Regions from separate parts of the Aerococcus vaginalis genome, predicted to be linked through region 2. Evidence: riboswitches for the same ligand, from Rfam matches in the RefSeq annotation. Region 2 holds a riboswitch; the other holds the start of a gene.

Region 1 (16,267 bases), on a different contig from region 2:
CAGTTGGTCGTGGAACATTGATCGACCCAGAATTCGGTAAGAAAATCAAAGAAGGCAGAGGCAACACCATCGTCCACGAAATCACGCCTGAACAACTTCAGGAACGTTCCCACTGGACACCAGGATTACTCGAAGTCTTCGCTGACCCTGACCACCACGTAGGCCTTCCTTACATGCCAGGTTGGGAATCCATCACCCAATTCTACGAAGGCTGGTCACAACCGGACGAAAATGGTTGAAAATGCATAAAGATGAAAAATAATCGATAGATAAGTCGACATAAACAAAAGCTGGTGACGACCTACGCATGTAGGCTCACCAGCTTTTTTGTGTGGGTTAAATCAACCCCAATAGCTTCAACACCGAAACTTCCAACAACGGTAAGCTGTATGGCTCACTCTGATCATTGAAGACGCTGTTGATAATTTCCCAGCAGTCCATTTCATCCGCCGTGAAGTCGATATCGTCGTCTTCCGCGTAATTGGGTAGCGTCATGGCGAAATAATGCAGTTTACTGAGAAAGATGAAGTCATTGATATCCTTGTTTTTCTTGAGAATAGGCAGATATTCATTTACATAGGCGGTCGTTCTTGCGTTCGGATTGGTTCGGTTCAAAAGTTGTTGAAGCTTGATAACAGCAGCGAATAATTCGTCAATCGATGGTGTTTCCTGTGATTTCATCTCTTCCGCCTCCCATTTCTTAAATCGCTATCATCGTATTCCTATCATGGCTAAAAGTAAAGCAAACAAAAACCGGACGCATGGTGACGTCCGGGCGATTGATTAGTATAGCGGTTCCTCTGGCATGTCCGCCAAGATACGCTTGTCTTCGTGTCCGAGGATCTGCAGGGCATCATCGTTTGGATTGATGATGTAGTGAGAGATGTCGTTCATTGCGTAGAAGGCGTAGAAGTCCTTCTTGCCGACTTTGGAGTCGTCGATGAGGAGGAAACGCTCGGCCGCATTGTTTAGGGCGATTTTCTGTGAGACGCCTTCCTCGAAGGTGGCCGTCATGATCTGATCGTTAGAGACGGCGTTGGCACTGCAGAACGTTTTGTCGAAATACATGCTCTCCAACGTCTGGCAGGCGATGTCGCCGTGGAAGGACTGCGTGATTTTACGGATAGCACCGCCGATCAAGTAGAGAGAGAGGTCGTTATCCGAATGATTCAAGGTCTGGAAGACGGGCAGGCAGTTCGTGATCACACGAATGTTGTCCTGTTGAATGAATCCCGCCAGCATTTCGATGGTCGTCCCAGGCCCTAAGAAAATCGTGTCGCCTTCTTCGATGAAAGACGCGGCTTTCTTCGCGACGGCCGTTTTTTCGTCAATATTTAGGATCTGTTTGTCTTTGTGTGAGAGTTCGTGGCGCAGGAAATTATTTTCGGTCGCAATCGCACCGCCTCTGACACGGACGAGTTTGCCGGACGCTTCTAATTCGTCGAAGTCACGCCTCACCGTCATGTCGGAGACGTCCAGACTGTCGACAATGTCGTTCACGCTCACCGTGCCCTGGGTGTTCAGGCGTTTGAGGATTTCCAGTTGCCGTTCTTCTTTGAGCATAGGTTGCCTTTCTACTGTAATAAAATAGGAACATCCAACGTGAATGTTCCCAGTGTGATGTCATGTGTTTTGTGTTGTTGTGTTTAGATTAGATTTCTTCGATCTCAATCTGATCGTGTAATTGTGGGAAGTTGGCTTTGTTGATGTAGCCCGTTTTTTCTTCTTGGGCGTTCAACATCCCGCATGTCATGCCGTATTTGAGGATTTCCTCAGCGCTCAATCCACGCGCGATCGCTACCGCAAAACCAGCGATGGTTGAGTCACCGGAACCGACCGGGTTAACGACGTGGTCTAGGGTAGGGATGTTGGCTTTGTAGCATTTGTCGCCGATACGTCCGATTGCGCCGTCCTTACCGAGAGAGACGATCACGCATTCGATGCCTTTGAGTTCGTCGGAGAGAAGCACGTCTTTGAGTTCGTCCGTGCTGTTGATCTCGCGTCCGAGCAACGCAGCGAGTTCCGCATCGTTCGGTTTGATCAAGACCGGTTTGTGTTCGGCTTTGATAGATGCTTCGAGCGCCTGGTTTGACGTGTCGAGTAGGACTTTCACGTGACAGTCATCGCACATTTCAATCAACTGACTATAGAATTCCGGATCCAATCCCTGTGGCAGACTGCCGGACAAAGTCACAACGTCCGCGTCGTCTAAAAGTTGTTCAAAGTGCTTGATGAAGGCGCGTTTTTCGTCGTCTGAGATGGTTGGGCCAGCTTCCAAGATTTCCGTTTGGTTACCGCCATCGTGCAAGAGTGCGATCGATTCACGCGTGCTGCCAGCGATTTCTGTAAATGCGCTCGTAATGCCGTCGTTTTCAGCGAGGACGATTAATTCCTTACCGTAGTTACCGCCAACGAAGCCGGTCGCAGTGACGTCTTCGCCGAGTGCCTGAGCGACACGGGAAACGTTGAGTCCTTTACCCCCAGCGGTACGGCTGACGGTTTTGACACGGTTCACGTTATCGACGTCCAAGTGTTCCAATGGATAGGAAATGTCGATCGATGGATTCAAGGTCACGGTTAATATCATGGGTTAGCCTCCTAAAATGTTTTGTATCCCAAGTTTACCATAAAAACAATGAAAAACCGCGCGCGTTTCAAAAGATTTAGTCGTGGTAGACGCCAGCGTCCCATTTTCTGAGCTCTTCCGCGAAGAAGTCTGGGTCGTGTTTGGCTGGATCGTGGCTCTCCAAGTCAGCGATCTTTTGGATCAGTTTCTGGTTTTCTGGGGTTGGGTTGTACGGCTCGTTCACGAACGCTTCGATGATGTCTTCCATCAAGAACTGACCGGAGATCGTACCACCGAATGCGATCACGTTGGCATCGAGTTCGCGGCGTGCGTAGAGAGCGGAAGTCATGTCACGCACTAAAGCTGCACGGACGCCTTCGACTTTGTTGGCGCTGTTTGAGATCCCAACACCCGTCCCACATAAAACGACACCGAAGTCCACATCGCCGTTGTAGACGAGTTCGCCGACCTGTTTACCGTAGATTGGGTAGTGAGTACGTACGAAGCCGTGTGTGCCAACGTCGATCACTTCGTGGCCTTTTTCGCGTAAGGTGTCCGCAACTTTAATCTTCATGTCTGTCACAATATGATCATTTCCGATAGCGATTTTCATAAGTGATGTTCCTCCTTAATCTCTTGTCCTAGCACAATGCATTCATCATGTCGACGCGCACTTGGTGACGGCCACCGTCGTAGTCGGCTGATGTGAATTCTTTGACGATATTTTTGGCGAGTTCGGTACCGACAATTTCCTGTCCCATCGTGATGAGGCGGGCGTTGTTGTGGCGGCGTGTCATGTAGGCGGTACGTTCATCGGAGAGTTCAGCTGCCACGATGCCTTGATGTTTGGAAGCTGCCATGAAGCTACCAACGCCATATTTATCGATAGCGATGGCGATCGCTTTTTCATCTGCGTTCAATGCGTCAACAATCGCATTGGTCGATTCTACAAAATCTTCTGCGGGTGTTTCGGTCACATCTATCACGTCGTGTCCTTCTGCTTTCAAGTAATCGATCAACTGCGCCTTGAGCGTTTCGCCGTCGCGGTCACAACCAATAATGACTTTCATACTAAATACTCCTTTTCTAAACAATAGTTAACGTTTAATTTGTTTATTTATGTTTGTTTATAGTTTAATATTTGTTTGAAAGTGTGTCAAATAGAAATTCAAAAAGTTTATAGATGTTTGGATAACAGCGCTCGAATCTGATCAAGAAAGCGGATTTTTGATTGTGGTAATAGGGAACGCAGCTGAGCGTTTAAATTTGAGCGTTTGGGCGTTATATCCTATAGTAGATGTATCGTGATATTTTTCATTTATTAAGCGCCGAAAACAGTGAAATTGTGCTACACTGAAAACACGAACACTGAATTGGAGGATTGACAATGGAAATTAAGACTTTCAACACTGCAGCAGAAGCTTCACGCGAAGCCTTTATTCAATATCGTGATTTATTAGAGGAAGGCCCAAGTGTCTTCGGGTTAGCGACAGGTTCCACACCAACTGAACTCTACCGCTTGCTTCGTGAGTCCGACTTAGACTTTTCACGTTCCATCTCATTCAACTTGGATGAATACCTCGGTTTGCCTGCGGATCACCCACAGAGCTACCAATACTTCATGCATGAACAGTTGATGGACGCGAAACCATTCCAACATTCCTACTTCTTGAACGGAATGAACACCGACGAACAGGAAGAAACATCTCACTACGAAGACTTGTTGGAAAAACACCCAATCGAATTACAGTTATTGGGTCTCGGTCGCAACGGCCACATCGGTTTTAACGAACCGGGCAGTTCTTTTGAATCGAAGACGCGCAAAGTTGGCTTGACGGAATCAACGATCGATGCCAACAAACGTTTCTTCGAACGTGAAGAAGACGTGCCACGTTACGCGTACAGTATGGGTATCGGCTCCATCATGAAGGCTGAAAAGATTATTTTGATGGCTTTCGGTGAAGATAAAGCAGAGGCTGTCCGTGCGATGGTGAACGATGAACCGTCCGAAGACGTACCCGCAACTGCACTGCAGAACCACGACAACGTGTTAATTCTTTTAGATAAGGACGCTGCGAAATTATTGTAGAAAGCAGGTGACTGGGATGGCGTACAACCGTCCAATCTATCTCTCTCCCGCCTTCCGTGAAAAAGTATGGGGTGGGAATTATATCAAGGAAGCATTCGGTTTCGACACACCGAGCGATCACACGGGTGAAGCGTGGCTGATCAGTGCCTACAAGGATGATCAGAGTCTCGTTCTCGAGCCTTCGCCGTATGCGGGAATGGGACTTCGTGACCTTTACGATGCACACCCAGAGCTGTTCGGCGAGCCGCATCCGGAACGCTTTCCACTGCTCGTGAAATTACTCGATGCGAAGGATGATCTCTCCGTTCAGGTGCATCCAGGCGACGACTACGCGCTCGAACACGAGGATGACCTCGGCAAGACCGAATCCTGGTACATTATGGATACGAAACCGGGCACGACGTTAGTTTACGGACACAATGCGGAGACGAAGGCACAGTTCGATCAGATGGTGGATGATGGCGCATGGGATAAGTTGTTGCGCCACGTCCCTGTTCAAAAGGACGACTTCTACTACGTACCGAGTGGGACGATTCATGCGTTAGAAGCCGGCACTGCCGTGATCGAAACGCAGCAGAGTTCTGACGTGACGTACCGTGTCTATGACTACGATCGCCCGGACACTTCCGGACAGTTGCGCGAGCTTCACTTGGACGATGCCAAGGCTGTGACTAACGTCCCAGATCAACTAGAAAAACAAGAGCCGATCACGACACAGATCGGTGATAGCGAATTGACACAGTTTGTCGATGCGACTTACTTCAGCGTCTACAGAGCGGAAATTCACAGTGAAGCAACTTACGACTTACCTGAGAATTACTACTTACTGACAGTGATTGAAGGTGAAGGGGAGCTTGTGATCGACGGTGAGAGTACACCTTTGAAACTATCTGATTCGTTGATTTTGCCGACGGATGTTACTGAGGCGACGATTACGGGTAACCTCACTATCATCGCGTCGCATCCGAATTTCAAAGCGGAATAGTTAATGTTTGCGCTTACCTCCTACGTTTGCATGATAGGCATATCACGGACTATCGTTAGGAGGTGAACGCTCATGAATCTGAAACGCGCCATGATCTTAGCGATGATTGTCGCCCTCAACGTTGCGATGGCATTCTTTATTTTGATTCCTGTTCCTGCAACGAACGGTAATATTAATCTATGCGATGCGGGAATTATTTTCGCGGCGTTGTTGTACGGCAAGCGAGAAGGTGCCATTGTCGGCGGTTTGAGTGGCTTGTTGCTCGATCTCGTTTCGGGCTATGCGATTTTCATGCCATTCTCACTCGTCGTCCACGGTCTCGAAGGTTTTGCGGTCGGTGCGATTGCCAAGCGCGACGATAATAAATCCAAAGCGCTCGCAATTGTGGTCGGCGCCATTATCGTCGTATCACTAATACCATTCGCTACGGTGTCACGGCTGGGATTCCGGGATTATTCACCGATACCATTCAAGCCGTTGTCGGTAGCGTGGTCGGTCTCGTACTGTACCATATCTTGCACCGTGTACCGCAAGTACAGAACAGTTAAACAGCAGCATAGCAATAGAAAAAGCGTTTTGAGCACTCGTTGACTCAAAACGCTTTTTTGGTTGCAAGTAATTAATGATTGTCGTTATTTCTTCTTGAAGAGATGGCGGAAGTTCTCACGCTGACGACTAAACGTTTCGCGTGGGAGATGTTTCCGCATGACTTTCAAGGTTTCCTTGGCATCCTTCACGATAAATTCAAAGGACGACGTGGTATTATCTTCGGTCGTTTGAATGGTGAAACCGCGGACGTAGCGGTCGAAGAACATGAACTGTACCTGAACCGCTGAGATGGATTGCCACGGAATTTGAATATAACCGCGCGATTTTTCACTCTGGAATTCAACCCCCTTGTTCCCGATCAGTAAGACGCCGGATTGTGGATTCATGGGTTGATAATTCGAGTTGGCGCGAGTTGCGTAGTCGATCTCATCATTCAGTGGGCGATAGTCGACCATCTTAGGACATGATTCCTAGTGCGTTGAAGATGATACCAAGCAAGAAGATCAAGAGAATGATCTTGATTGGGCTGACGTTCTTACGTAACAACCAGATACAGAAGAAGGTCAACGCGAGTGGCATCATTCCTGGCAAGATTTGTTGGAAGATGTCGCCTAAGGTCTGAACTGTCGTCGGGTTGACATTCAAGCCGTCGTTCATCTGGTTAATGACGTTTCGAATGGCGTCAGGACTCAGGATATTTTGGTTCACTTGTTGAACGAGTTCGTTGAAGTTCACCATTGAGTCCGCGGAGTTTTCGATCTCAGAAATCTTCATGGAGAAGTTCATCGTGGTCCAACGTGGCACGAGCACACCCATAACGAACATCCCTAAGATAGATGAACCGAGCGTGATTTTCTTGAGTAAACCACCGCTCAAGTCTTCGGTAATGCTTTCCCCTTGGCGGTACGCGAATTCCTGCGTGTACCACATGAAGCTGATACGGATCAGGTTCCAGAGCACAAAGAATAATAATGGCCCGAGCATACTCTGCGAGAGTGCGAGTGATGCGGCAAAGGCACCGATAACCGGACGGATCGTTCCCCAGAAGATTGGATCACCGACACCGGCTAACGGTCCCATCATACCGACCTTCACACTGTTGATCGTTGCATCGTCGATCGGGGTACCGTTCGCTTTTTCTTCTTCGAATGCCATCACGACACCGAGGATCGGTGCTTCAAGGTATGGATGACAGTTGAAGAACTCCAAGTGACGTTGGAGTGATTGTTTGTATTCTTCAGGATCTTTGTAGAGTTTCTTGAGTAAAGGCAACATCACGTAGGCCATACCAACGTTGTGCATACGTTCGAAGTTCCAGCAAGCCTGGATAAAGGTGAGTCGCCAGCTAATGTATAAGCGATCGCGTTTTGAGATTGTTACGCGTGGTTCTGCAGTTTGTTCACTCATCGCTGTACCTCCTATTCGTAGTCTTCGAGAATGGCATCGAGCGCGTCATCGACGGTTCCACCGCCGCCACCTGAGCCACCGTTTTGGTTATTTTTGTTGAATTGTGGAGCGAGCTGGATGTAGACGATCGCGAGGACCAACCCGATAATACCCATCGCTACCAAGTTCAAGGATGAAATGGCAGAAAGCGCAAAACCGAGGAAGAAGAACGGCCAGTTTTCACGGGTCGCCATCATGTTGATGACCATCGCGTAACCGACTGCAACGATCATCCCACCACCGACGTTCAATCCACCAGTCAACCATTCTGGAATGGATTGGAGGGCGTTAGTGACGACGTCAGTTGGTACGGCCAATACCGCAAGTGCTGGCAAGGCGATACGCATTCCTTGCATGAACAGTCCGGTGTAAGTTGCGACAACGACCCCGCGTGCGGAACCTGATTCAGCGGATTTGTCGGCGTAGTGACCGAGACCCACTGTTAAGGTACGAACGAAGATCGTCAACAACTGTCCGGCAATCGCTAATGGAATCGCGAGCGCAATCCCTTCGCTGATGTCGGCACCTTTGATGGTTACCAAGATGGAAGAAACGACACCGGCTAAGGCGGTATCTGGTGATGCAGCAGCACCGATATTCATCCATCCTAAAACGATCAGCTGCATTTGCCCACCGAGGAGTAATCCTTCAACGGGGTGTCCAGTCACGATACCGATCAAGGTACAAGTGATGATCGGTTGGTGAAGCTGGAACTGGTCGAGGATACTTCCGAAACCGGCAAAGAGGGCAACAATGAAAACAAGTAAATAACTAATAGCTGTCATGAGTTTTCCCTTTCCCTATGATTTCATTTCGTCGAGTATCTTTTTGAAGTCGCGCGGTTTGTCGTTCGGCACGGGTTGTGCGTAGAATTCGACACCATACTCATTCATCATGGTGCGGAAATCTTCGACATCCTGAGCATCGACAGAGACCGTGTTCGTGAGCATTGTTTTCCCGTTCGAGTGCGCCATCGAACCGACGTTCACACGTTTCAGTTCCACGCCGGCTTTCAAGGCAGCGAGCACGTCTTGCGGGGTTTCGAACAACAGCAAGGCGCGGGTGGTTCCGAAACGAGGATCCTTGTCGATTTCTGCAAATTTGCTGATCGGGATCACGTTTGAATACATCCCAGCCGGTGCCGCCTGACTGATCAAGGCTTTACGCATCTTGTCGTGTGCGACACTGTCGGAAACCACGATGATACGGTTCGGATTAGTGGCTTTCGCCCACCCAGTAGCGACCTGACCGTGCAAGAGACGCGTATCGATACGTGCGAGGACGTATTCGATCTTCCCGTCGCCGAGAACCGTGCCTTCTGGGATCATCCCGTTTGAAGCTACGGCTTTCGCATCAGTCGCATGTTCATCCGTTTTTTCTTCTGAAGCTACTGGTGCGGTATCCTTCTGCAGTGCTTCTGGGCGGACTTTGACACCTTCAGCAGCTGGTTTCAGGATGTTTTCTGCGATCTCATGTGCCGATTCACTCGCAAAACGTTGACCGAGTGCTTCGACCAACATCGGGAGGTTTAACCCCGTCACCATTGCGAAATTGTCCGGATGTTCCTCGAATAGGAGGTTCGCCTGATTGAACGGTGAGCCACCCCACAAATCGATCAAAAACAAAATCTCTTGGGTATCGCCGCCAAGTTTGTCGATAGCTTCCAAGAGATGCGCCCGCAAGTCTTCCGGACCTTCGTCGGGCTGGAAGGTAACTGCCTCCAATTGTTCTTGCGCTCCGAAGATCATTTCACCCGACTGTTTGATGCCGGCTGCGAAATCCCCGTGACTAGCAAGAATAATGCCTACCATAATATTCCCTCCTTGTAATTTTTTTTGACGCTCACAGGCTTGGGTAGTCCTGTAGAACGACTACACATTCACTATAGCAGACCGAGTTTCATCAGGGTGAGACTATGAAAATGAGTAATACCATATTATAATGGAAACGGTTGTTTGAAGAAAGGGGACGATTAAAATTTTAAAATTAGGAACTATCGGCACGAGCTGGATCACGGAATCCTTCATTAATGCCGCACTCGAAACAGGCCACTATGAACTGACATGGGTCTACAGCCGTCATGCGGATCATGCCGAACCGCTTGCAGCTCTCGGTGAAAATGCTAAAGTGACGACGGACCGCGAAGCCTTTTACAATGTAGATGATATCGATGTGATTTACGTCGCTGGACCGAACGCCTTGCACTTTCAACAGGCAAAACAGGCGCTCGAACACGGCAAGTCCGTCATCGTCGAAAAACCGATCGTGCAGTCTGCTGAGGAACTCAAAGAATTAGAAGCTATCGCAGCGGATAAAGGGCTCATTGTGGTTGAAGCCGCACGCCACGTCTTCGAACCGAATTTCAAGACAGTTAGAGAATACATCCACAAACATCGCGCGGACTTATCCGGGGCGGAACTCCACTACGGACAGTACTCGTCCAAATTCGACAGCTACTTGAACGGAGACAATCCGAACGTCTTTACTAAAGAATTCGCGGGTGGTGCGTTGAACGACCTCGGTGTCTACCTCGTCTATGCAGCGATCGCCTGGTTTGGTGAACCGACCGACGCGCACTACTTCCCACAGAAATTGGCGAGTGGTGTCGACGGCTCGGGAATGATCGTTTTAGGCTACGGCGATTTCAGCGTCTACCTACACGTCTCAAAACAGTACAACGATGAACAGCCGAGCGAGATCTACTTTGGCAAGCACACGCTGTCGTTGGACGGTATTCAGATGATTTCACGTGCGGAGCTGTTGGACGATGAAGCGGATGCGATCAGTGTCGAACCTGTCGATCAGGCGGCGTTATCCTTTGAAGCAGAAGAATTCGCACACTACATCATGCACGAAGACGACTACAAGACCGCGCACTGCGAACATCACCAGTTGATGCAGGCGGTTGTTCGCGTGATGGATCAGTTGCGTCCGGCTGTGTTTGGTGAGTAGTCGCAGACATAAAAATTGAGGATATTAACCAAAAGTGCTAGACTTTCAGTGAAAGTGTAACGCTTTCGTCATATGTGAATATGCAAGGGGAGTTCGTTCGGCGAACTGAGAGTGGATAGGATCCTGACCCTCGAACCTGATTTGGGTGATACCAACGTAGGAATGCACAAAGGCGATAATGGCGCAGTGGGGCTTCCTGCTGCGCTTTTTTATATGCTTTTGGAAATATAGACGAAAGGAGGCGGTTCAATGCGCAAAGCTTACTATCCGATCATTAGTTTTCTCATCGTGATCATTATTTGGCAGGTGGCGGTGACCGTATTCGGGACACCGAGTTATATCCTGCCGAGTCCACTCGCCGTCATTCGCGTCTGGTTCAATGAAATGCCGACGCTCGTTCCACATATGCTCGTGACGTTAATGGAATCGGTGATCGGTTTAGTGCTCGCAGCGACCTTTGCGTTCGTGATCGCGTTGTTGATGGATTACTGGCAGTTAATTTACCGCTCGGTCTATACGATGTTAGTGATCTCTCAGACCCTACCGATGATGGTTATCGGGCCACTGCTCACGCTCTGGTTCGGCTTCGGGTGGACACCGAAGATCATCCTCGTGATTTTGATGAGTTTCTTCTCCATCGTCGTGAACTTCACGCAGGGACTCAAAAGTGTGCCTGACGAACAGATGACGTTGATGCGGACGATGGGGGCGAGTGAGCGTCAGATCTATCGACTGATCAAGATTCCGATGGCGATGGATAATTTCTTCGCCGGACTGCAGATTGCGGCGACCTATGCGGCGGGTGGTGCGATCATCGGGGAATGGTTGAACGCCAAATCTGGTCTCGGTTACTACATGATCCGCGCGAACAGCGGGTACCAGATCAGCCGTGTCTTTGCGGCAATCATCTGGGTGGTGATCCTGAGTCTCAGTCTCACCGGCGTCACGATCCTTTTGCGAAAAATGTACCACCATTATTTATACAGACGAAACAGCACGAAAGGATGATATTCATGCATTTCTGGCAAAAAGCGAAGCGCCTCATGTTGGTACTCGGGGCGATGATCCTACTCGTTGCCTGTGGAAATCAACAGGCGGGCGATACGGAGAGTGCGCAATCCGACAACAATGATGCAGCAGAGGAAATCACCGTGATTTTGGATTACGTGCCGAATACGAACCACACGGGCCTCTACGTAGCGATGGACAAAGGCTATTTTGATGACGTAGGCATTAAGGTGAACGTGATCGAGCCGGGCGATGGTCAGACGAGTACCGGGATTGTCGGTGCGGGCCGTGCGCAATTCGGCTACAGTATCCAGGAAGATGTGACGTATGCCCACCAAGGCGATGATCAGATTCCAGTCACTGCACTCGCAGCGATTATCGAACACAACACGTCTGGTTTCTACTCCTTAGCGAGCGAAAACATCACCTCACCGAAAGACTTCGAAGGTAAAGTTTACGGTGGTTGGCAGGCGCCGACTGAGGAAGCGATTATCAGAGCTGTGATGACAGAAGCAGGTGCCAACTTCGACAAGCTCACCATGGTCGGCGATACCGGTAACGGCGCTGAAGATCTCGGTCAGGACATCGACATTAAATGGTTCTTCCAAGGTTGGGATGGCGTCTTTGCGGAACAGCAGGGGATTGACTTAAACGCCATTATGGTGCGTGAGTTGAACGAAAACTTGGACTACTACACACCGTTGATTATCGGTAATGACGCATTTGTTCAGGATAACCCCAAACTCACCAAGAACTTTATCCAAGCCTTAAAACACGGGTACCAAGACGCGATAGCTAATCCTGAAGAAGCGACTGATATCTTGATCAATTACACGGAAGGGATGGAAAGAGACGACCTCCTCGCTTCGCAGGAATACTTGAGCAATGTCTATGCGTCCGATCCTGAACAGTGGGGGCACATGGAAGCTGACAGATGGGATAACTACACCAAGTTTATGCTGGAACATGATTTGATCGACCGCGACATCCCATCTGATGAAATGTTTACTAACGAATACGTTGATTAATTAAAGGAGCGAATGTGATGAGCATTCAAATTGAGCATCTGACGCTCGGATTCGATGAATTGCGCGTGTTGGACGACGTTACGCTGACGGTCGAAGCCGGTGAATTCGTCTCTTTGATTGCGCCGAGTGGGGCGGGAAAATCGACCTTGATCAAGGCGCTGTCCGGTATTTTGACACCGGATCAGGGCAAGATTACGGTCGACGGTCAGGCGAACGACGGCCTTTCCACAGCGTTCAGCTACATGCCACAGGATCATCTGTTGTTGCCGTGGCTGACGTTGCGTGAAAATGCAGTGCTCTGGCATCGGATCAATAAGCAACCGATCGACGAACAACAACTCGAGGAGCGCCTCAAGGTATTTGGCCTCTGGGATTATCGCGACTTTATCCCGGAAGAATTATCCGGTGGGTTACGACAGCGCGCCGCTCTGCTTCGAAGCGTCAATAATCCCGCCAAGTATCTCCTGCTCGACGAACCGTTCGGCGCTCTGGACTCGATGACGCGCACGATCATGCAGGACTGGTTTCTTCATTTGTCATCGGATATTAAGCGGACGACCCTGCTCGTCACGCACGATATCGAGGAAGCCATCTATCTCAGCTCCAAAGTCATCGTGCTCTCGAAGCGACCGATGCACGTAAAGGAAATCTTCGACATTACAGCGCCGTTTGAATCGCGCGATCGGCAATGGCTCGCCAGTCAGGAACCGCTTCGTTCGAAGATTTTTGATGGGTTGCATGCGAGTGGGGATGCCTAATGTGGAGCGATGCGCATACGCACCTCGAACAGTATCAACCGTACGCGGATTACCTGAAAAGGATGGACATACGTGCAATCGTTAATAGCCAAACACCGACTGAATGGCAGTGGAATCAGCGGGCACTTGCGGAAGCTCATCATGTGACGACCAGTTATGGCGTCCACCCGTGGGATAGCGACCGCGGCGTGACGGCTGATGATCTTAATTGCTTGCGAGCAGCACCAGTGATCGGTGAAATCGGGCTCGATCAGGAGTGGACAGCTATTCCGTTGACGGTACAACAATTGGTTTTTGAGAAACAGCTCGCACTAGCGACCGCATGGCAAAAACCCGTCATTCTCCACACCAAAGCCGCGGAACGGGAAGTGTTAGAAACGATTCAACACTATCCCACCCGCTACCTCATTCACTGGTACGACTGCCCGGATTATATTGAAGACTTTATCCAATGCGACTGCTGGTTTTCGATCGGTCCAGATGTCGATTGTGCACCACATGTTCAACGTCTCGCCAGACGTGTCCCAACGGATAAACTCTTACTTGAAACGGACGGGTTGCGTTCTGTCGACTGGGCATATGGGATTGAACGTGAAGGGCTGCCAGCACCAGAACGTTGGGTAGCGGCACTCGAAGCGAGCGCTTGGGTCATTGCTGAACTGCGTGGGACAACGGTTGAAGCGATCCTTACTCGAAGTGCACAGAATTTAGAGAAATTTTTACAGTAAAAAAAAGGGAAGCTGCGTTGCTTTGGCAGTTTCCCTTTTTTGTTGGTTAGTGTTTTTCTTGTAAGCGTAGGTTTTCAGCGTGTTGTGCTTTGATGCGTTCGAGAAGTTGTTCGTCTTCGTAGAGATCCAAAGCGGTGAGGGCGAGCAGTTTGGCAGCGATCGGAATGGAATTCATCCCGCGTTCGCTAAGTGCTGCGGCTTTGAAGGCTTCGGAATGCCCTGGAATATCGACATCTGAAATCAACGTGTAAGGTTCGATCGTTGGGACAACGTGACTGACGTTCCCAACGTCGGAGGAACCGGAGGACATGGACGTGGTCTCGATTTCAGATTCAGGAATATGCAGATCCTTGTAGTGGGCGGCGTAGACCTCTTCGAAGAGTGGCGTTAAGACCATATCGTCGACTGCGTTTTGGAAGAGTCCAAATTCGTAGGTGGTCCCTGTGGTTAGGGCGGCACCGGCGACGACTTTTTCGACTTTATCGTAGACATCCTGGGCGGTGAATTTCGAGTTGGCACGCAAGTAGAAGCGTGCCGACGCATAATCTGGAATCACGTTCGGCGCCTCACCACCGTTCGTGATCACGCCGTGGATATTGACGTCTTCTGGCAGATAGAGACGGAGCGCGTTAATGCCGTTATACGTTTGGATCAGGGCTTCGAGGGCACTGCGACCATCTTCTGGATTTCCGGCAGCATGCGCCGACTTGCCGTGGAAGACGATATCGACTGGTTTGACCGCTTTGAGTCGGGCAGTCGGACGATATTTGACACCGGGATGCGTGGATAGCGCTGCATCGACATCATCGAAGTAGCCGTACTTGACGAAACTACCTTTCGCAGAGCCGTTTTCGCCGCCTTCTTCCCCGGGTGTCCCGTAGACGCGGATCTCACCACCGACGTCATCGATGACTTGCTTCAAAGCGGCGGCCGCAAGAATCGAATAGTTACCGTAGAGGTTGTGTCCACAGGCGTGGCCGATACCGGGTAGGGCGTCGTATTCAGCGAGTAGGACGATGGTTGCACCAGGTTTTGACGCTTTGTAGCGTGCGTCAAAGGCAGTCGGATGACCGGCGACATTCTTCTCCACATGGAATCCATAAGACGTCAACTGTCCAGAGAGTAAGTCAGAACTGTAATATTCGTGGTTGCTGACTTCTGGATGTGCATGGATCGCTTTAGCGAGTTCCTGATTCGTGTGGTAGTTGTCGTCGATATATTTTTTGATGGTGAGTTGATGGTCTTTGGTGCCCATAACGCACACCCCTTTCAAACGTTAAATATAATTATTTGCGACCGTAATCTTCCCAGGCCGCGATGCTTGCGCCTTTATCGCGTTCTTTAATCGCTTTTTTGGTTTCTTCAGTCTGATAGTAGTCTACCACCTTTTTGAAGGTTGGATTATCTTCATCTTCTTTGCGAGCGGCGATCACGTTAACGAATGGTTTGGAGTTTTCATCTACCGGTTCGAGATAGATCGGATCGTTGACCGGATCGAATCCGGAATCGTCAGCCACACCACTATTAATCACGGCCGCATCGACATCGCTCAGTGAACGCGCAATCTGTGCGGCGTCGAGTTCGGTAATTTTGAAGTTGTGTGGATTTTCCGCAATGTCGCCGACAGTTGGTGATGCCGGTGCATCGTCAGCTAGCGTGATGAGGTTTGCGGATTCTAAGAGATGCAGTGCACGTCCACCGTTCGTGACGTCATTCGGGATGGCAATTTCACTGCCGTCTTGAATGTCTTCAACATTTTCGACACGGTCGGAGTAGAGTCCCATCGGCGCGATGACGGTGTTTCCGATACTGACGATATCGGTACCGAATTCCTTATTGTAGTTGGTGAGGAAGTCGATATGTTGGAAGGCGTTCAGATCGATTTCACCATCTGCAAGCGCGCGGTTTGGTTGCGAGTAGTCCGTGAAGTTGACGTACTCGAGGTCGATCCCTTCGTTTTCTGCTAAGCGCTCTTTGACACTATCCCAAACGTCCGTGTCCGCACCCATGACGCCGAGTTTGACGGTTTCTTCGGATGCTTGCTTGCCACACGCAACGACAAAAACAAGTGCGAGCGCGAGTACCGTTAATTGCGTGAACCATTTCTTGAATTTCTGTGACTTCATTTCCAATACCTCCATATCTGTACGAAACAAAA
Region 2 (16,267 bases):
TGGGTATCATCCACAAGAACATGACTACCGAACAGCAAGCCAACGAAGTCAGAAAAGTTAAGAATGCGGTTAACGGAATTATTCAGGATATCTACTACCTATTTCCGAACGATTCAATCAAAAAAGCCGAACAATTAATGGTTGAAAAAGGCATCAGTGGGGTCATGATCATCGACAGCGAAGATGACCGTCATTTGGAAGGTATTTTGACGACGCGTGACGTGCGTTTCGTTGAAGACAAGGATCAACCGATCAGTTCTGTCATGAGTACTGAAAACGTGGTTACCGCACCAGTTAACACCACGTTGGAAGAAGCCAAACACATCTTACAACAGAACCGTATCGAAAAATTACCGCTCGTTGACGACAATAACCGTCTCGAAGCGTTGATTACGTTCAAAGACATCATTAACGCCGAAGAACATCCAAACGCTGCTGTGGACAGTCAGGGACGCTTACTCTGTGGGGCAGCAGTTGGTGTAACTTCTGATACGTTTACGCGTGCCGAAGCATTGATCGAAGCGGGGGCGGATGCGATCGTTATCGATACGGCACACGGACACTCTGCTGGTGTTATCCGCAAAGTCAAAGAAATTCGCGACCAATTCCCAGACGTGACATTGATTGCCGGTAACGTCGCAACAGGTGAAGGTGCGCGTGCCTTGTACGAAGTCGGTGTCGACGTTGTTAAAGTCGGTATTGGTCCTGGTTCGATCTGTACAACACGTGTGGTTGCTGGGGTAGGTGTTCCTCAGATCACAGCCGTTTACGATGCCGCAACGGTAGCGAATGAATTCAATAAACCGATTATCGCTGACGGTGGGATTAAATATTCCGGTGATATCGTCAAAGCCTTAGCTGCTGGTGGCCACGCAGTAATGCTCGGTTCTATGCTCGCTGGTACTAAAGAATCACCGGGCGAATTGGAACTTTACCAAGGTCGTCGTTACAAGACATACCGTGGTATGGGTAGTCTCGGTGCCATGGAAAAAGGGTCATCCGACCGTTACTTCCAGGGCGAAGTGAACGAAGCCAACAAGTTGGTGCCAGAAGGTATTGAAGGACGCGTGGAATACAAAGGTAGCGTCAGCGGTATTCTTTACCAGATGGCTGGTGGTTTGCGTTCCGGTATGGGTTACGTTGGTGCTAAAGATATCATCGCACTCCGTAACGAAGCACAATTTATCAAGATGAGTGGTGCTGGTTTGCGTGAATCGCACCCACACGATGTGCAAATCACTAAAGAATCACCAAACTACTCATTCAAATAATCAAATGACACATTAATTCGGAGAAAGGATTCCTGAAAGCGCTCGGGGATCCTTTTTTTAATGGAATCTTAAACGACTGAGGCTTGAATGTGGTAGTTTTCTCGGCAAACATTAGCTACAATAAAAGAAATACCAGACACCGAGAGAGGAGTGTGTCCTAATGAAGATATTAATTGTTGATGACGACAAAGAGATCGTCGACTTACTTGCGATTTATGCCGAAAATGAAGGATTAGAAGTGGTCAAAGCCTACGACGGCCGTACCGCACTCAAAACGATCAGCAACTATCCAGACTTAGATTTGATGATTTTGGATATTATGATGCCAGGGAAGGACGGTTTAACGGTGGTGAAAGAATTGCGCTCGCGTGATTCCTCACTGCCTATTCTCTTGCTCAGTGCGAAGTCCGAGGACATGGATAAGATTTCCGGCTTGACGACGGGGGCGGATGATTATGTCACGAAGCCGTTCAATCCGCTCGAAGTCATGGCGCGCGTGAAGTCACTATTGCGTCGCTCGGGTGCAAATAATGAAGAGAGCAGCGACACGATCAAGGTCGGCCCTTTGATCATCCACAAGGGTTCGCACGATGTCGAGACGGTCGATGGCAAGCCGATCCAGTTAACCGCATTGGAATTCGGCATTCTCTACTTGCTAGCGAGTCATCCAAACGAAGTGTTCAGTGCTGACCAGATCTTTGAACGGGTATGGCAACAGGATTCCGTCATCTCAGCCAAAACGGTCATGGTACACGTAAGTCATTTGCGCGATAAGATCGGGATGGCAACCGGTGGGGACAAGGTCATTTCAACGGTTTGGGGTGTTGGCTACAAGATCAGTGATCCGAGTAGCCAAACGGACTGATGAAGCGACGTCAAAAGAAACAGCAACAGCATGAGCCGATTGCACCGAAAGGCAAGAGTCACTGGCGGGTAGCGATTGAACTGATCATGGAAGCTATCGCCATCGCAGCGATTCTTCTGATCGGTTATTTCGGACTATTGTTTTTGATTATATCGGTTTTTGAAATTCTCTATCCCTACTTATTGTCGTACTATCCGTACTACGGGTTCATCTTCCCGCAAGTGCGTCGCTCGCTCGCCCTCGGGTTTACGTTTGTCTACGGGGTGTTTAGCCTCGTCATTATCGGCTGGCGTGTGCTGAGACGCTATCGCATCATTCAAATGGGGTTTATTCTGGATGAATTGCATTACGTGTCGCAGGGACATTACGACTATCAACTGTCGGATCGCCATCTCAACAGCATGCAGCCGATCGTCGAAAGTGTCAACCGCCTCGTCAATAAGACCGTGCGTGCGATGGAGGAAGAGCGTCAGATCGAACAGTCGAAGGACGAATTGATCGTCAACATGAGTCACGATATTCGCACGCCTTTGACGTCTATCATCGGTTACGTCGGTTTGATTCAGACGGGACAGTTCAGGGATCGCGATGAGGCTATTAAGTACGCCACCATCGCCTACAATAAAGCGCGTCACCTGCAGGATATGGTAGAAGACCTGTTTGAATATACGAAGGTCAGTCAGATTAACTTCTCCCTGTCCTTTCAAAAAGTTAACGTGGTGCGTTTGTTGGAGCAGTTGGCAGTGGAATTCGATATCGAAGTTTTTGAAGCTAATCGGGAATTGATAATTGACGCCGCAGCTGATGACATCTATACAATGATTGACAGCCAAAAGATGGTGCGCGTTTTCTCGAATTTAATCACGAATGCGTTGAAATACGGTGGCGACGGCAAATTTATCAAATTATCGGTCTCGCAGAATGAACAGACGACACGTTTTTGTGTGGCGAACGATGGGAATCAAATTCCTGAAGATCAGTTGACTCGTCTGTTTCAGCGCTTTTATCGTGCCGATCAGTCGCGTTCCACAAAAGGGAGTGGCCTCGGTCTAGCGATTGCAGAAAGCATCGTAGCTCTGCATCACGGCAAGATCTGGGCTGAATCGGATGCGGAGAGTACGCGATTTATTTGTGAGATACCGAATGAACAACCAAAAGAATAATGGGGGTGATGCATGATGCATAGGCATACCGTCAAATGGCTACAGGTATTAGGGGTTTACTGGCTAGCGGTGGTATTCGCATGTGTCATTTTATGGGGGCGTCCGCTCGTTGTGCGTGCAGAGAGTCTGACGGAATTTTCAAATACTGTCGATAGTGAGTATCCGTTTCAGTTCTCGTCTGCCATGGTGATCGATCAGGCAACCGGGCAGGTGCTCTATGAACATCAACCGGACCAAAAACAATCGATTGCGAGTCTGACAAAGGTGTTAACGCTCGATATCATTTACGATCACATCAAGGAAGGACATCTCAGCTTAGACACTAAAGTGCCGATCAGTAAAGAAGTGGCGGAATTATCGACGGTGGAAGGACTCTCCAACGTACCGCTCGAGGAATCCGAGGATTTCTACACGGTAGGACAGTTGATTGATGCGGCGATGGTTGCTAGTGGGAATGCAGCCGTTGTCGCTCTCGCAGAGAAAGTTTCCGGCTCCGAGGCAAATTTTGTCGACGAACTCACACATCATCTCAAGGATATGGGGATCTCCGATGTGAATTTAGTGAGTGCGACGGGACTCGGTGATGATTTCGCCGCGACATCGGGTGGCTTCTTCGGTATGAATCAGGTGAATCAGATGACGGCGCGTGACTATTTGCGTGCGGCGCGTCTGATTATCCGAAGCCATCCGGAAATGATGGAACGTTCAATGTCAACCTCAGTTACCATTACGGGACCGAGCGGCGCGACGCATACCGTTGAGAATCAGAATGAATTGATTCCTGGTATGGCGTTCGGCCGTTCGGATGTGACGGGTGGTAAGACGGGGACGCAGAGTGCAGGCGATCATGCTGTATTTGTGCGCGCAACGTTAAAGGACCGGAATGTACTGGCCGTGGTCATGGGAGACGGTGAGGATCCGCTGCGCTACCAAGATATGAGTGAGCTATTGGATATGCTGAATGCCAAGTTGGAATGGCATGCGATTCATCGTGCAGGTGAACGTGTCGGCGGTAACGATACGACCGTCTCCGTCCTCCAGGGCAATAAACAGCGAACGACCCTCTATTACGATACGAATGTCGGTTATTTTGCGCTAACGACGGATGATACTGAACAGGATTATCAGACCTTCTATAAAGACTCGGTCAACTACGATAATTCAGGACATCTGATCGTCAAAGCACCGCTCGAAACGGGTGAATCGGTAAACGAAATCTACTATGTCCCGAAAACACCGTACTTTGAAAAGTTGGATAATCAGTCTGACGTTTCGGTACGTGTCATGCCGACCGAATCGATCGATAGGGTGTCGTTCCTCGTTCGCATCACACGCATGATCAACGATATGATTCAAAGCTTATTGAATCCAGAAATGGCACCAGAAACAATGAATTAAACCAAACAAAATAGCGACCGCATCCAATAATGAATGCGGCCGCTATTTTTTATTTATATGAGGGGGAAGATGGTTCTTAGAGATCTACACCTAAGTTGTAGAATTCTTTCTTGTCTTCATCTGGAACCATGTTACCACCAGTAGACCAAGCGATGTGAGTAATGTTTTCAACTTTGTCAGTTAAACCTTGGTCTTTCAAGTATTTCTGACCTGCTTCGGAACCGAAGAATTTCGCAGGACCAGGTAAGCCGGCAACAGCAGCTGGTTCAAGCGCAATGTCTTCGGTATCTACTAAGCGAGTCAATGTCTTCTTCGCTTCGTCATCAGTTACTGTATAACCACCGTTGAAGAAGTTTTCCATGACGCGGGAAACGAAGTTAGATGTACGTGGTACAGCTAATCCGTCCATGACCGTCTTACCGTCGATACCGAAGTCGTATACGGATACGCCGGAATATTCGCCGGAAGTCAATGCCAAGAGTAAGGATGGCACATGTGTTGGTTCAGCGAAGAATGCGTGAACATTGTCGCCGAATGCGTGTTTCATACCGAGCGTGATTCCGCCTGGGCTACCACCAACACCACATGGAAGGTAAACAAAGAGTGGGTGGTCTTCGTCAACTTGAATGTTGTCTTCGTCTAATTGTTTCTTCAAACGGCTAGCAGCAGTTGTGTAACCTAAGAAGAGGTATTTGGAGTTTTCGTCATCTACGAAGTAAGAGTCTGGATCTTCGTCGGATGCTTGACGACCTGCAGCAACGGCTTCCGTGAAGTTCGTGTCGTGTTCGATAACGTCAACGCCGTTTGAACGCAAGTAGTCTTTCTTCCATTGTTTAGCTTCAGTAGACATGTGAACGATCGCAGTGAAACCTAATTTCGCAGCCATCACACCAACGGAAATACCCAAGTTACCAGTTGTTGCAACGACAACTTTCTTCGTGGAGAAGTAGTCTTGGAATTCTTTGCTGGAGAATTTAGCGTAGTCGTCAGTGAAACCAGTCAACAAGCCAGCTTCCAAAGCCATTTCTTCAGCGTGTACCAATACTTCGTAAATGGCACCGCGTGCTTTGATTGTTGCAGAGATTGGCAACAAGTCGTCACGTTTCAAGTAGAGTGTACCTGGAATGTCGACACCGTAACGTTCTGCTTCGTCTTTTTGGAAGTTAGTAACTTTAGAGATTGGTGATTCGATTAAACCGTCAGCTTCGACAGTGTCTTCGAAGTTGTCGCGAATGAACGGACGGAAACGTTCCAAACGTTCTTCAGCGTCTTTGATGTCTAAGTAAGTGTAGTCAACAACATCTTTGGCATCGATGAAGTTAGGACGTTTGTCGTTGATCCAGAATACAGGATCAAGGTTCATAACGTCGTTAATAATTGGCGATTTTTCAATGTATTTCTGTGTGTCAATAGAAGACATTAAAATTCATCCTTTCGTCTAATAATACGTGACATGGTTAGAGTAGGTATGGCATATTGTGTAACTGCTTTCCTACAATCACCCCCATTAAAGATAACGTTTTTATAGTTGTTTAACAAGTTATTTAGTTGATGGTTCTTTTCTCAATTCTGCAGCAGTCACAATCTTGCTGTTTTTGAAAATCAAAGAGAATACCCATCCGACAGTGACGGCAATAATCACACAGCCGACAGCGGCAATAATGACTTTGATCGCAGGGTTGTATGCGAACATGACAGCGAGCCCTGCAAACGGTGTTGCCGTACTTGAGGCGAAGTTTTGTAAACCGTAAAGTGCGATAAAGATACCACACAATGCACCGGATACCGCATTAGCACCGTACATAATAATCGGATTAGCTGACGTTAAGTCGACCTGCGTCTTTGGTTCGATAAATACCGCAAAGGTTTCACGGTTGGTACCGAATTTGAGACGGTGGAAGACCACCAAGTTCAACCAAGATGATCCCCAAATGGCCATTGTGGTCACACCCATCGGAATATCAACGAGCCCGAGCATCGCGGAGATGGCCATGGAACTGATTGGTGATGAACCGATAACGGACATCACGGCACCAATCACCGCTCCCATCAAAATCGTATTACTCTGTGCCGATGCGGTAATCGTGTTACCGATTTGGCTCAGTGTTGCATCGATAAGCGGGGTGCTGACCATCGCAATCGAGCGAGAAAGTGGCGCAACGACGATAATCATCGCGATCAAGTCGATACCTTCTGGCAACTTCTTAGCGATCCATTTAATCACGAACGCGGTGATGTAACCAGCGACTAGTCCAGGAACGATCCCGAAACCGTACACTGCGGCACCGGTTAACATGGCGTAAACTGGTGAAGCACCGATCGCTGAAGCCACCAATGCGGCCGTCGCGGTCCCACCGAGTTGTCCAGCAGCGTCCCCTAATTCAGTAAGGAACGGGATGTTAAAGACGTTACCAGCGAATGATGAGAGGAAGGCCTCGACCAGTAACGTGGCACAGGCAGCATCTGCGAAACCAGACATCGCCTTTGCCCCGTATGGTGCCTTGTAGGTAAATAGGGTAAACAGTCCAAGTACTAGGATGAGTAACCCGATACTAAATAAAAAATCCATGCGTGGGAGTAGCCTCCTTTCGGATAACAGATAAATGAGATAAAAACATCTCATTTACTAATAATTTATCAACAACGTCATTATAAAATCGTTTTCATGGCATGTCAACAATTATTATGCAAATAATAAAAATTTATCAGATGAGTTATAAAAACGTTGTCGTATCAACATTTAAAGGGGATACAAAATATTAAAAAAGCAGGTGTATCTGGCATACACCTGCTAATATTGAAGGATATTTAAGAATTAAATATTAAGCATGTAAGTTGCGAACGAACTGTGAGAGGTCACCAAGTGATTTTTCGAAGTCGAGACCGTCGCGCATCATGTTCGGGTTGTCGAGTGAATCTTCGATCATCTGAGGCAACGTCTTCACGGCGATTTCAGTAGCTTCCTTGAGTGACGCGCCGTTCACATGCGCACCGACTGCGATACTACCGAAGATATCACCGGTACCGTGGAAACTACCGCCGACGAGACGATCTTTGATGACGCCTTGTTCACCGGTTTCAGCGTCGTAGTAGAAAGCGCCCGTTTGATCGTTAGCGTCTTTACCACTACCCGTTAGGATGAGCGCGGTTTTTGACTTCTGGTTGATCTCTTCGATTAAGGATTCGACATGTTCGAGTCCTTCTTCCCCTTCAGTATAAGGAATATCATAGATGAAAGAAGCCTCCGTCTGGTTTGGCATGATCACATCGGCGGTTTCACAGAGCGTGCGCATCGCTTTAGCGTAAGCTTCGTCGAAGGCAGGATAGAATTCACCGTTATCAGCCATGACAGGATCGAGGTAGAATTTACCGTCATCTGTCAATAATTCTGGAATCGTTTCGTTCAAGTATTCGATCTGGTCGATACTACCGAGGTAGCCGACATAAGCAGCGTCGAACTTGAGATCTAAAGATTTCCAGTGTTCAACGATTTTTTTCATTTCTTCGTTTAAGTTCAAGAACGTGTAGTCCTCGAAGCCAGAAGTATGGGTGGAGAGTAGGGAGGTGGGTAATAACACACCGCTCAATTCCATACTACTGATAATCGGCATCGCAACCGTTGTTGAACATTTACCAAAGCATGAGATATCGTGGACAATTAGGACTTTTTTCATCGTTTAGTACTCCTTCTAAAATGATTAATACTTAACTAGTGTTCGTCGATCTGTCTTTGTTCCTCGCGCTTGATTTCTGAAAGGTAGCGGTAGACGCTCGGATCAGAAATGTTCAGCGTGCTGGCGACTTTCGGAATCGCACCTTTGATTTGGAAGATCCCTTTGCGTTTTAATTCGCGAATCAACGTCATTTTGTCGTTCTTCTTGAAGACACCGGAATGCGTCATATTCGCTTCGACATCGCGGACGGTACGGTGAATAATATCGGTGATATCGCTCGTGAGCACTTCAACCTCGTTTTCTTCACTCTTGCCGTCATAAGGTCTGAATTCACAGACGACGTTTTGGCTGCCTGGAATTAAATCGAGCAGGTTATTCACGAGGTCGCGCGCACGATAACGATCCGTGTTAATACACAGCATACCGAGCAGCTGGTTGTCTTCTTTGATGAAGAAGGTTGATCCGACCAGCTTGCGATCGTCATCGGTAACTACAGAATAATGCATGTCGTAGTCATTATCGAGATAGGCCTTATTTTCAATCTGTCTGAGACCGTAATTCGTCATGGGTGAGTTGACGGTTCGATGACTGATATGACCATTGATAATCTTATCAATATAGAAACCGTCCTTACCACCGTTGACATGAAGCACAATTTCATAGTGTTCACCAAGGATTTCCGCGAGAAAATCCATCAACATTCGATACGATGCGATGACTGGGTGCGATGACATCATGCCTCCTCCTTTCTGTACATGTAAACGCTATAATAACTTATTATCATCATTATAGATCGTTTTTCTCAAAAGTCAATCGTTTTGAGTAAAATTGTCAGAAAATTAATGAATTTAATGTACAAAAGTTAGGAAAAAGTGAGGCGTCGCACGGTTATTTTATTGTGAAATTAGTAGTCGCCGCGTTCAAATAAGAAACGTTCGTCGCTCGTCGCCATATTAAAGAATTGACGTTCGAACTCACAATTCTTGTAGAAGTTGTGTTTGATAACTTTGAGTTCGGCCTCGGATTTAGTTTCGCCAGCATCGTTTAGTACGCGCTGGAATAAATTTTTGACGTCCATGAAAGGCTCGTTGTAGAAGTCGACCCACCCCTTGAGAGAATTATCGTAGGTGAGGTTTTCGTTCTCTGCAATGAGGTCTGCTAGACGGAAGTAAACGTAAGGGCAGGCTGCCATCGTACTGAGTCCGAAGACAGGATCGGAATAGCGATAGGCGTTGTAGTACATATGCTTCACGTAATGATCGTCAGTCGGATACCATTCCTCATCGTCAATGACCGTTTGATAATCTACTTCAAGATAGTCGGCAAGAATCTGATGTGCACCGTTCGTTTCATTTAATACTGAGTCAACGAGGCGATAGAAATCACATTTCGTCTCAATATCCTCCACCTTCGTCATGAGTAGACCGTACAGGTTAGCAAATTCTTTGAGGTATTTACTGTCAGCACGTAGATAGCGATGGACAGCTTCCTTATCGAGATTACCGTTGATTACTCCTTGGATAAAATCTTCGTGATAGATCTTCTGAATCAATGGTTCGACACGATGATAGAGTTCGTCAGTTAACATCCAAACAAATCCTTTCTATATGACAGTGACGTGATCGCCATACAAAAAAGCGCACACCTATCATCCGAGCGTGCGCGCATATTGATATCTTGTATTTTAGGTAGACGCAATGCCTATGTCCACCTAAATACGGATACCACTTCCATCCGCCAGTATTACCCGTATCATGTATTAGGGGACAGGTTGTTAACCATCTCAGCACAAAAAGCGCCCCCAGTGGCTCATTTGTATGTATCCCCACTGTAGTTAACGCTTACTTGAATGTCAATTATGAACATTTGTGTATTTTGTTGTTGACAATAGAAATATTTTGTATATAATGACGTTAAAACTTGATTGTGACTAGTAATTACCTGATTGACAGTGACAGAGACAGCGCGGTTGGTGTGAGCGTTGGTCTAGGGTAGTGAATCCACACAATATCACGCGTACGAAATAAGTATCGCCGGTGTGTCCGTTATTGCACAGAGAGTTGCAGTCTATGACTGAATGTGGGTGGCACCGCGAACAGAGTCCCTTCGTCCCATTGAGGATGTTTGAGGGGCTCTTTTTTTGTCACTAAATGCTATAGATTTTGATGGAGGGATAGTCATGTTAGATATCAAGAAGATTCGTGAAGATTTCGACGCGATTGCCGAAAAATTGGAAACACGTGGGGTAGAGCGTGCCGAATTGGACAAGATTGTTGAACTCGATGAGAAACGCCGTGCGTTGATTGCTGAAACTGAACAGTTAAAGAAAGAACGTAATGAAGCATCACAACGTATCGGTCAGTTGAAACGTCAAGGTGAAGATGCAGAAGAAGCGGTAACTGCGACACGTGAACTCGGTGACAAGATCAGTGAACTCGACGAACAATTAAAAGCGGTACTCGCGGAGTACAACGATAAGATGGCGCGTATTCCAAACTTGCCACACCCAGATATTCCAATCGGCGAGGATGAAGATGCAAATGAAGAAATCCATCGTCACGGCGATCAGCCACAGTTCGACTTCGAACCAAAAGCGCACTACGAAATCGGTGAAGCACTCGGTATTCTAGACTTTGAAGCGGGTGCCAAGACATCCGGTTCTCGTTTCGTCTTCTACCGTGGCCTCGGTGCACGTTTGGAACGTGCGGTTTACAACTTCTTCCTCGACAACAACGCGGAAGCTGGTTTTATCGAACATATCCCACCATACTTAGTGAACGACAAGACGATGTACGGTACCGGTCAGTTCCCTAAATTCAAGGAAGATGTTTTCCAAATTGAACATGACGACCGCGACTTGACGTTGATTCCAACGGCTGAAGTGCCATTAACGAACTACTATGCTGACGAAATCATTCCAGGCGAAGAATTACCAATCTACTTCACCGCAATGTCTCCAAGTTTCCGTTCTGAAGCAGGATCTGCTGGTCGTGATACGCGTGGATTGATCCGTATGCACCAATTCCACAAAGTTGAAATGGTGAAATTCGCAAAACCAGAACAATCTTATGACGAACTCGAAAGCATGACCGAACAAGCCGAAAGCTTACTTGAAAAACTCGGTCTCGCTTACCGTCGTATCGTATTGAGTACTGGAGATATGGGCTTCTCTGCAGCGAAAACTTACGACTTGGAAGTATGGTTCCCAGAACAGAACACGTACCGTGAAATTTCTTCTTGCTCGAACTGTGAAGATTTCCAAGCGCGCCGTGCTCAGATCCGTTACCGTAACGCAGACGGCAAACCAGCTTACGCACACACATTGAATGGTTCTGGTTTGGCTGTCGGACGTACAGTCGCTGCTATCTTGGAAAACTACCAAACTGCTGAAGGTACTGTACGTATTCCAGAAGCACTGGTTGGCTACATGGGCGGAATCACTGAAATTACACCAGAAAACGCGGTGAAATAAGCCTTTTACTTGCATTTGCTTTGAAATTAGTTAAGATATGTATCACGAGACAAAATATTCTTACACATTAATGAGGAGTGAATGCGATGAGTAAAACCTTTGACACAGCCATTTTCGCCGGCGGATGTTTCTGGTGTATGGTACATCCTTTCGATGAACAACCAGGGATTGAATCCGTCATCTCTGGTTACACAGGTGGACACGTCGAAAATCCATCCTATGAAGAAGTGTGCGCCGGTAATACAGGACACACGGAAGCGGTTGAAATTACGTTCGATCCAGAAATTATCAGCTACGATGAACTCGTTGAGATTTACTGGCAGCAAACCGACCCGACCGATGCGATGGGACAATTCGCTGACCGCGGCGACTCCTATCGTCCGGTGATTTACTACAATAGTGAGGAACAGCAGACGATCGCTGAAGCTTCTAAAAAAGCATTAGCCGAAAGCGGTCGCTTCAAGGATCCGATTGTGACAGCGATCGAACCAGCTAGCACGTTCTATCCTGCTGAAGAACATCATCAGGACTACTACAAGAAGAACGCTCTCCATTACTCTCTATATTCAGAGGGTTCCGGACGCAATCGTTTCAAACGTGAACACTGGGCAGATGCTTAATACTTAAATAATCAATCAAAGAAAGCAGCGATGGTTTCGACCATTGCTGCTTTTTCGTCTACAATCGTGAAAGGTCATACCAAACTGCAACCGTTTACGCTATGATAGAGAGACAAAAAGGAAAAACACACTAAAGGGGAGTGTTCCAAATGATTCAAGATATGAAAAAAAGGCTCTGGGTCGTGCTCGGCTTATTGATTCCAATTACGATCCTTTCGCCCATGTTGATGACGTTATTTAACTATCACATCAGTTTTCCAGGGGATAAATACTTCGTCTTTATCCTCTCAAGTATTGTCTTCTTCTACGGTGGGAAGCCGTTTTTGAAGCACGCAAAGCATGAGATTCACCACAAGAAGCCCGGAATGATGCTGCTCGTGAGTCTAGGGATTATTACGGCCTACCTCTACAGCGCACTCGGGACTTTCGTGTTGCCTAACGCGATGGATTACTACTTTGAATTGGCGACACTGATCGCCATCATGTTGTTTGGACATATCGTCGAGATGAAAGCAAAAATGCGCGCGTCCATCGACCTCAACAGTCTCAAACAATTATTACCGAACGATGCGCTCAAAATTACTGCGGATGGTGCAACGGAAACAGTCGATGTCACGGCACTCGCAGTCGGTGATCGTGTGCTCGTGCGTCCCGGTGATAAGGTGCCGATCGACGGTGTCATTATTGAAGGGAAATCCGAAATCGATACATCGGCGATGACGGGAGAATCTCTCCCCGTCCAAGCGACAGTCGGTGATGAAGTGGTTGCGGGTACGGTGAACGGTGAAGGTGCTTTAACGATTGAAGTCGAAGCAGTCAGCGACGACAGCTATTTCAATCGTATGGGCGAATTATTGAAGAAAACAGAAGCGCAGAAATCTGCCGTGCAGAGTATCGCCGATCGTTATGCGGGGTATTTATTCTACTTTGCGGTTGCTGTGGCGTTTCTCGCGTTAATTACGTGGTGGACGATTCAAAACTTCGAATTCGCCATTCCATTTGTGGTGAGCACGCTCGTCATTGCGTGTCCGCATGCGTTGGGACTCGCGATTCCACTCGTTCACGCACGGACGTTGAGTCTCGCCGTGCGTTCTGGCTTCTTGATTCAGCAAATTGTGCCGTTCGAAGCGGCGCATCAGATTGATACGGTCGTTTTCGACAAAACGGGGACGTTGACGACGGGCGATTTCCAGGTCACAGCAGTGGGTGCTGAAACGAACAGTAGCGAACGCGAAGTACTAGCGCTCGCCTACAGCCTCGAGTACTACTCGGAACACCCACTCGCTACAGGTATCAGTCGTTACGCGGAAGGTGAACAGATTGAACGTTTGACGACTACAGACTTCAAAGCCGTACCGGGTGAAGGCGTGAGCGGTGTGATTGACGGCCACCACATCCAAGTGCTGAGCGAACAAGCGGCCAAACAGCATGGCATGACACTACCAGAAACGCTCACGACCGGTGCGACGTTGAGTATCGTTACGCGTGATGGTGAGTATCTCGGCTACATTGCGCTCGCCGATGAAATCGCGCCTCATGCTGAAGAAATGATTAAAGAACTTCACAAACAGAACATTCAAACAGTGATGATGACGGGGGATCGTGAGGCGGTCGCTTACAATGTTTCCGAACGTCTCGGTATCGATCAATACGACAGTCAGTGCCGTCCTGAAGATAAATCAGAAAAAATCGCCGCACTCGAGAACGAGGGGCATCACGTGATGATGGTCGGCGATGGGGTCAACGACGCGCTCGCCCTCAGTAAAGCCTCGCTCGGTGTGGCGATTGGAACGGGTACCGCGATTGCGATTGAAACCGCGGATGTCATGTTGGTGAAATCAGAATTAATGGATATTGTGACCTTACTCGATCTCGCGAAGCGTTCGCACCGCAAGATGATTCAGAATCTCTGGTGGGGTGCTGGATACAACATCATTGCTTTACCACTCGCTGCAGGGTTATTTACGCCATTTAATCTTGTCGTCACACCCGCGTTGAGTGCAGTGTTGATGTCCGCATCCACCGTGATTACCGCATTGAACGCTGCATCACTTCACGTCAAGAAACGTTAAATATCCTGATTGTAAGGCTCTCTGAACGGTTCCACATGCACGTCGACCGCTTCGATACCGAACGCCTGATAGAGATAATGTTCGATCTCTTCGGTAATCTGATGACCTTCATCTACAGACAAAGAGCCATCCACTAGAATCGTAATATCGAGGTAGATGTGTGCGCCGTACTGACGACCACGAATCGCACGAATCATGCGTACGCGCGGCACGTGGTTCATGATACCGAGGGCGTAGTGATCGAGTTTCGTCTCATCGAAACCGTCCGTTAAGGAAAAGACGCTCTTTTTGAAAATATCGAAACCGCTGCGCAAAATCACGAATCCGACGACGAGGGCGGTCAACGTATCAATCCATGGCAGATTGAATTGGGCGAGGATAACGGTGACGGTAGTGGCGATGGCGGTCAAGGCATCGCTGAAATTATCACGCGCGCTCGCCTGCAGACCGATACTGTGGAGCTTTTTAGCGAGATAATTGTTGTAGAGGTAGACAAGGATCATGATAACCGCACTGAAGGCACCGACCCAGGCCGCTTCAGGATTTGGGATCGCGTGTTTGGATTGGAAGAGTGCCTCACCGCTCGACAATAGCACGTTGACACCGATCAAGAGGATCACTAGGCTGACGATCAAGGCAGAGATGGTTTCTGCTTTCCAATGGCCGTAGCGATGGTCATCATCAGCCGGTTTTTTGGCGAAAGACATGCCCATCAGGATGATAAGCGTGTTACTCGTGTCGGTCAGGTTATTGATGCCGTCTGCGAGTACGGCCTTGGAATTGAGCAGGGAACCGACGACTAATTTGAGAATGGTTAACATCAAATACGCAAAAAATGACACCAGAGCACCATGTTTGGCTTGGTTGAGCTGTTTATCAGACACGTTGACCTCTCCAATCACTAAAATTCAATACGACCGATTATAGCACTTTTTCACTAAAAATCGTAAAATAGCAGTAAAGCACGACTAAGGGGGTGACAGTCGATGAGAGAAAAAGAAGTTAGACGATCACTGTCGATTTTTCCGATCGGGACAGTGATGAAGTTGACTGATCTCACGGCACGTCAAATTCGTTACTATGAACACCATGAGCTCGTCGTTCCGAAGCGTACCGACACCAACCGTCGCGTCTATTCGATGAATGACATTGACCGTCTCCTCGAGATTAAGGATTATCTCGCAGACGGATTGAAACTAAAAACGATAAAGAAAATTTATAATCATGAAACTTATACCCCACAGGAAGAAGAGGAATTGAAGCAACGCGAGTCGCATCAATTAACCGAAACGGAAATTCGCCATATCCTCTACAGTGAACTCAGAACCGCTGGAGGATTTGATGTAGAACCTGGCGAACCACCGCGTTTCTAATCAGATTATTATTGGAGGCATGGAGTATCTATGACTAAACGTCAGCACGGATTTGTTGAAGTAAAACAGGAAGAATTAACGGATATTATGGCAACCGCCCATTACTACCAGCACGAACAGTCGGGGGGACAGGTGGTTTGGATCGAAACAGCGGACGAGAATCAGGCGTTCGGTATCGGTTTCAAGACGCCACCGGAAGATAGTACGGGTGTTGCGCATATCCTCGAACATACGGTACTCGCCGGCTCAGAGAAATTCCCAGTCAAGGACCCGTTCATGACGATGACGACTTCATCGATGGCGACTTTTTTGAATGCGATGACGTTCTCTGACATGACGCTCTTCCCGTTTTCATCGAC

What was found. Region 2 has a riboswitch for thiamine pyrophosphate ahead of tenA (thiaminase II). Riboswitches for the same ligand answer to the same signal wherever they lie in the genome.
Region 1: another riboswitch for thiamine pyrophosphate. It lies ahead of ACWOEX_RS02945 (ABC transporter permease); the one in region 2 lies ahead of tenA (thiaminase II).

What each region holds. Positions count from the first base shown of each region.
Region 1 covers NZ_JBSMYC010000002.1:140,194-156,460, forward strand. The annotation lists gene ACWOEX_RS02875 (oxidoreductase) at 1-239, shown strand, start outside; gene ACWOEX_RS02880 (hypothetical protein) at 337-681, opposite strand; gene ACWOEX_RS02885 (DeoR/GlpR family DNA-binding transcription regulator) at 784-1,563, opposite strand; gene ACWOEX_RS02890 (hexose kinase) at 1,652-2,587, opposite strand; gene lacB (galactose-6-phosphate isomerase subunit LacB) at 2,664-3,179, opposite strand; gene lacA (galactose-6-phosphate isomerase subunit LacA) at 3,208-3,636, opposite strand; gene ACWOEX_RS02905 (glucosamine-6-phosphate deaminase) at 3,954-4,655, shown strand; gene manA (mannose-6-phosphate isomerase, class I) at 4,672-5,640, shown strand; gene ACWOEX_RS02915 (ECF transporter S component) at 5,713-6,231, shown strand; gene ACWOEX_RS02920 (DUF956 family protein) at 6,273-6,644, opposite strand; gene ACWOEX_RS02925 (PTS system mannose/fructose/sorbose family transporter subunit IID) at 6,646-7,596, opposite strand; gene ACWOEX_RS02930 (PTS mannose/fructose/sorbose transporter subunit IIC) at 7,608-8,420, opposite strand; gene ACWOEX_RS02935 (PTS sugar transporter subunit IIB) at 8,436-9,446, opposite strand; gene ACWOEX_RS02940 (Gfo/Idh/MocA family protein) at 9,631-10,587, shown strand; TPP riboswitch at 10,663-10,767, shown strand; gene ACWOEX_RS02945 (ABC transporter permease) at 10,837-11,595, shown strand; gene ACWOEX_RS02950 (ABC transporter substrate-binding protein) at 11,601-12,623, shown strand; gene ACWOEX_RS02955 (ABC transporter ATP-binding protein) at 12,641-13,381, shown strand; gene ACWOEX_RS02960 (TatD family hydrolase) at 13,381-14,109, shown strand; gene ACWOEX_RS02965 (M20 family metallopeptidase) at 14,156-15,364, opposite strand; gene ACWOEX_RS02970 (MetQ/NlpA family ABC transporter substrate-binding protein) at 15,396-16,235, opposite strand.
Region 2 covers NZ_JBSMYC010000003.1:208,934-225,200, reverse strand. The annotation lists gene guaB (IMP dehydrogenase) at 1-1,271, shown strand, start outside; gene ACWOEX_RS05080 (response regulator transcription factor) at 1,432-2,136, shown strand; gene ACWOEX_RS05075 (sensor histidine kinase) at 2,136-3,299, shown strand; gene ACWOEX_RS05070 (D-alanyl-D-alanine carboxypeptidase family protein) at 3,312-4,697, shown strand; gene ACWOEX_RS05065 (D-serine ammonia-lyase) at 4,774-6,117, opposite strand; gene ACWOEX_RS05060 (PTS sugar transporter subunit IIC) at 6,238-7,266, opposite strand; gene ACWOEX_RS05055 (pyridoxamine kinase) at 7,520-8,371, opposite strand; gene ACWOEX_RS05050 (helix-turn-helix transcriptional regulator) at 8,407-9,108, opposite strand; gene tenA (thiaminase II) at 9,276-9,959, opposite strand; TPP riboswitch at 10,084-10,184, opposite strand; gene serS (serine--tRNA ligase) at 10,551-11,843, shown strand; gene msrA (peptide-methionine (S)-S-oxide reductase MsrA) at 11,930-12,463, shown strand; gene ACWOEX_RS05030 (heavy metal translocating P-type ATPase) at 12,613-14,535, shown strand; gene ACWOEX_RS05025 (cation diffusion facilitator family transporter) at 14,532-15,419, opposite strand; gene ACWOEX_RS05020 (MerR family transcriptional regulator) at 15,522-15,908, shown strand; gene ACWOEX_RS05015 (insulinase family protein) at 15,939-16,267, shown strand, end outside.